2 regions of the Bacillus stercoris genome follow, and region 2 is predicted to be linked to the other one. Evidence: a T-box and tRNA genes for the amino acid it is inferred to sense, from the RefSeq annotation. Region 2 holds a T-box; the other holds one or more tRNA genes.
The links. The T-box of region 2 lies ahead of thrS (threonine--tRNA ligase). A T-box ahead of a tRNA ligase gene usually reads a tRNA of that ligase, here a tRNA-Thr.
Positions count from the first base shown of each region.

Region 1: it encodes a tRNA-Thr, which carries the amino acid that the T-box ahead of thrS (threonine--tRNA ligase) is inferred to sense. The anticodon was not compared.

Region 1 covers NZ_CP121861.1:1,221,651-1,224,022, forward strand. The annotation lists rRNA gene QA442_RS06290 (23S ribosomal RNA) at 1-1,085, shown strand, start outside; rRNA gene rrf (5S ribosomal RNA) at 1,220-1,335, shown strand; tRNA gene QA442_RS06300 (tRNA-Val) at 1,358-1,433, shown strand; tRNA gene QA442_RS06305 (tRNA-Thr) at 1,465-1,540, shown strand; tRNA gene QA442_RS06310 (tRNA-Lys) at 1,578-1,653, shown strand; tRNA gene QA442_RS06315 (tRNA-Leu) at 1,664-1,750, shown strand; tRNA gene QA442_RS06320 (tRNA-Gly) at 1,756-1,830, shown strand; tRNA gene QA442_RS06325 (tRNA-Leu) at 1,845-1,930, shown strand; tRNA gene QA442_RS06330 (tRNA-Arg) at 1,940-2,016, shown strand; tRNA gene QA442_RS06335 (tRNA-Pro) at 2,032-2,108, shown strand; tRNA gene QA442_RS06340 (tRNA-Ala) at 2,114-2,186, shown strand; tRNA gene QA442_RS06345 (tRNA-Met) at 2,208-2,284, shown strand; tRNA gene QA442_RS06350 (tRNA-Ile) at 2,287-2,363, shown strand; tRNA gene QA442_RS06355 (tRNA-Ser) at 2,370-2,372, shown strand, end outside.
Region 2 covers NZ_CP121861.1:479,266-481,637, forward strand. The annotation lists gene QA442_RS02505 (MFS transporter) at 1-502, shown strand, start outside; T-box leader at 557-790, shown strand; T-box leader at 824-1,045, shown strand; T-box leader at 1,077-1,298, shown strand; gene thrS (threonine--tRNA ligase) at 1,352-2,372, shown strand, end outside.

The DNA of each region.
Region 1 (2,372 bases), 740 kb from region 2:
AAGTATAGGGGCTGACGCCTGCCCGGTGCTGGAAGGTTAAGAGGAGCGCTTAGCGTAAGCGAAGGTGCGAATTGAAGCCCCAGTAAACGGCGGCCGTAACTATAACGGTCCTAAGGTAGCGAAATTCCTTGTCGGGTAAGTTCCGACCCGCACGAAAGGCGCAACGATCTGGGCACTGTCTCAACGAGAGACTCGGTGAAATTATAGTACCTGTGAAGATGCAGGTTACCCGCGACAGGACGGAAAGACCCCGTGGAGCTTTACTGCAGCCTGATATTGAATGTTGGTACAGCTTGTACAGGATAGGTAGGAGCCTTGGAAACCGGAGCGCCAGCTTCGGTGGAGGCATCGGTGGGATACTACCCTGGCTGTATTGACCTTCTAACCCGCCGCCCTTATCGGGCGGGGAGACAGTGTCAGGTGGGCAGTTTGACTGGGGCGGTCGCCTCCTAAAAGGTAACGGAGGCGCCCAAAGGTTCCCTCAGAATGGTTGGAAATCATTCGCAGAGTGTAAAGGCACAAGGGAGCTTGACTGCGAGACCTACAAGTCGAGCAGGGACGAAAGTCGGGCTTAGTGATCCGGTGGTTCCGCATGGAAGGGCCATCGCTCAACGGATAAAAGCTACCCCGGGGATAACAGGCTTATCTCCCCCAAGAGTCCACATCGACGGGGAGGTTTGGCACCTCGATGTCGGCTCATCGCATCCTGGGGCTGTAGTCGGTCCCAAGGGTTGGGCTGTTCGCCCATTAAAGCGGTACGCGAGCTGGGTTCAGAACGTCGTGAGACAGTTCGGTCCCTATCCGTCGCGGGCGCAGGAAATTTGAGAGGAGCTGTCCTTAGTACGAGAGGACCGGGATGGACGCACCGCTGGTGTACCAGTTGTTCTGCCAAGGGCATCGCTGGGTAGCTATGTGCGGACGGGATAAGTGCTGAAAGCATCTAAGCATGAAGCCCCCCTCAAGATGAGATTTCCCATTCCGCAAGGAAGTAAGATCCCTGAAAGATGATCAGGTTGATAGGTCTGAGGTGGAAGTGCGGCGACACATGGAGCTGACAGATACTAATCGATCGAGGACTTAACCACATTTTGAATGATGTCATACCTGTTATCTAGTTTTGAGAGAACACCTCTCTAAAGGCGGACAAGGTAAGGAAACTCCGCTAAGGGCTCTCACATCCTGTGAGAAACGCCCAGTACCTTCATCCTGAAGGCATTTGTTTGGTGGCGATAGCGAAGAGGTCACACCCGTTCCCATACCGAACACGGAAGTTAAGCTCTTCAGCGCCGATGGTAGTCGGGGGTTTCCCCCTGTGAGAGTAGGACGCCGCCAAGCAATTGCACGTTAGTGCAATTATGGAGGATTAGCTCAGCTGGGAGAGCATCTGCCTTACAAGCAGAGGGTCGGCGGTTCGAGCCCGTCATCCTCCACCATTCTTTATTATACATATCGGTTTACATATATGCCGGTGTAGCTCAATTGGTAGAGCAACTGACTTGTAATCAGTAGGTTGGGGGTTCAAGTCCTCTTGCCGGCACCACTTTTATATGATATAATACTTAAGTCTCTTGTAAGAAGAGCCATTAGCTCAGTTGGTAGAGCATCTGACTTTTAATCAGAGGGTCGAAGGTTCGAGTCCTTCATGGCTCACCATTTACATGTTGCGGATGTGGCGGAATTGGCAGACGCGCTAGAATCAGGCTCTAGTGTCTTTACAGACGTGGGGGTTCAAGTCCCTTCATCCGCACCATTTCTGCGGAAGTAGTTCAGTGGTAGAACACCACCTTGCCAAGGTGGGGGTCGCGGGTTCGAATCCCGTCTTCCGCTCCAACTATACCATCCACGCCGGGGTGGTGGAATTGGCAGACACACAGGACTTAAAATCCTGCGGTAGGTGACTACCGTGCCGGTTCAAGTCCGGCCCTCGGCATTAAGTTTTGCGCCCGTAGCTCAATTGGATAGAGCGTTTGACTACGGATCAAAAGGTTAGGGGTTCGACTCCTCTCGGGCGCGCCATGATCTATATGAAATCGGGAAGTAGCTCAGCTTGGTAGAGCACATGGTTTGGGACCATGGGGTCGCAGGTTCGAATCCTGTCTTCCCGACCATTCCTGGGGCCTTAGCTCAGCTGGGAGAGCGCCTGCTTTGCACGCAGGAGGTCAGCGGTTCGATCCCGCTAGGCTCCACTTGGTTTCTAAAAAATATTTGGCGGTGTAGCTCAGCTGGCTAGAGCGTACGGTTCATACCCGTGAGGTCGGGGGTTCGATCCCCTCCGCCGCTACCAATGGACCTTTAGCTCAGTTGGTTAGAGCAGACGGCTCATAACCGTCCGGTCGTAGGTTCGAGTCCTACAAGGTCCACCACTATACGGA
Region 2 (2,372 bases):
AGGCGCAAACTCCTTCATGGCCGGAGTTGAGCTGCTGCCGATGATGGCGGTCTTCGTGATCGGCAATCTGCTGTTCGCCCGTCTGGCGAATCGATTTGAAGCCGGGCAGCTTATGTTTGTCTCAATGGCGGTCAGCTGTATCATTGCATTGCTGTTGTTTGTGCTGATTTCTCCGGATTTTCCTTATTGGCAGCTGGCGGTTTTGATGTCTGTCATGAACCTCTGTACCGGTATTACAGTTCCTGCCATGACAACTGTGATCATGCAGGCTGCCGGGCAAAGGCATGCGAACATTGCCGGTGCGGCGTTAAATGCAAACCGGCAAATCGGAGCTTTGGTCGGCGTAGCGATAACCGGGGTGATCATTCATCTGTCCGCCACTTGGTACGCCGGTGCCGGGTTTACATTTTTGATGATGGGGGCGGCGTACAGCCTCGCTGCATTGCTTGTATGGCTGTTTCTGGCTGCCCATAACGGGACTGCCGCGTCAGAAAAAATGTAAATCACTGATTGCGCTTTGTGGGAATATATAGTAAGATATAAAAAATTATTGAAACAACAGGCACTGATAAGGACATGAGATGCTTTTTACGGTTTCCAGAGAGGGAAGGACAGCTGAAATCTTCCTAACGCAGAGAAAGCAGCTTACCGCCTTTGAGCCGTATCGGGGAAAACAAGTATCTGATACCGTCATGCTGCGTTACAGCATCTTCAAGCCGATCACCATGTGTAATTGAATTGATCGGGAATTTGGGTGGAACCACGGATGATCAACACATTCGTCCCTTTTAGAGGGATGGGTGTGTTTTTTTTTATGAATTAAATACATGCAATGAAAAGGACATGAATGATAGTTACGGTTTTCAGAGAGGGAAGGAAAGGTGAGAGCTTCCCAGCTTAGGAGTATCATTTACCGCCTTTGAGCAGCATTGGGGAACTGAAGTATCCAATGCCGTCTATGCTGCGTTACAGCACCGAGCCGACAACATCGTGTTTGTCGGGAACTTGGGTGGAACCACGGGTTAATCACACACTCGTCCCTATCTGCGGGACGGGTGTGTTTTTTTATGAATTGAATATATGCGATGAAAAGGACATGAATGATTTTTACGGTTTTCAGAGAGGGAAGAAAAGGTGAGAGCTTCCCAGCTTAGGAATATCATTTACCGCCTTTGAGCAGCATTGGGGAACTAAAGTATCCAATGCCGTCTATGCTGCGTTACAGCACCGAGCCGACAACATCGTGTTTGTCGGGAACTTGGGTGGAACCACGGGTTAATCACACACTCGTCCCTATCTGCGGGACGGGTGTGTTTTTTTATATACAACAATGAATAAGGAGTGTTTTAAAATGAGTAAACATGTACACATTCAGCTTCCGGACGGACAGATCAAGGAATATCCGAAAGGCATCACAATCAAGGAAGCAGCTGGTTCGATCAGTTCCAGTCTGCAAAAGAAGGCGGCTGCAGGTCAGGTCAACGGCAAGCTTGTTGATCTCAGTTTCAAGCTGGAGGAGGATGCTGAGCTTTCGATTGTCACACTCGATTCACAAGAAGGCTTGCAGGTGCTTCGCCACACATCAGCGCACGTGCTGGCTCAAGCAGTAAAACGGCTGTACGGCGAAGTGTCATTGGGGGTAGGGCCTGTGATTGAAGACGGCTTCTACTATGACATGAAGCTGGAGAAAAGCTTGGGATCAGGAGACTTAGAGGCTATCGAAAAAGAAATGAAACACATTATAAATGAGAACCTTGAAATCAAACGTATAGAGGTTTCTTACGAAGAAGCTGAAGAGCTGTTTGCACAAAAAGACGAGCGCCTCAAGCTTGAGATTTTAAAGGATATTCCGCGCGGGGAGGATATCACGCTGTACCAGCAAGGAGAATTCATTGACCTGTGCCGCGGGCCGCATCTTCCTTCTACAGGAATGATCAAGGCGTTCAAACTGACAAGAGTATCAGGCGCTTATTGGCGGGGAGACAGCAAAAATGAAGTCCTGCAGCGGGTGTACGGGGTTGCGTTTCAAAAGAAAAAAGATTTGGATGCGCACCTGCATATGCTGGAAGAAGCGGCAAAACGAGACCATCGTAAGCTCGGCAAACAGTTAGGGCTGTTTATGTTTTCTGAAGAAGCGCCTGGGATGCCGTTTTATTTGCCGAAAGGGCAGATTGTCCGCAATGAACTGGAACGCTTCTCGCGTGAACTGCAAACAAATGCCGGCTACGATGAGGTGCGTACGCCGTTTATGATGAATCAGCGGTTATGGGAGCAGTCAGGCCATTGGGATCATTATCGCGACAATATGTACTTCTCAGAAGTGGATGATACAAGGTTTGCAATGAAGCCGATGAATTGTCCCGGCCATATGC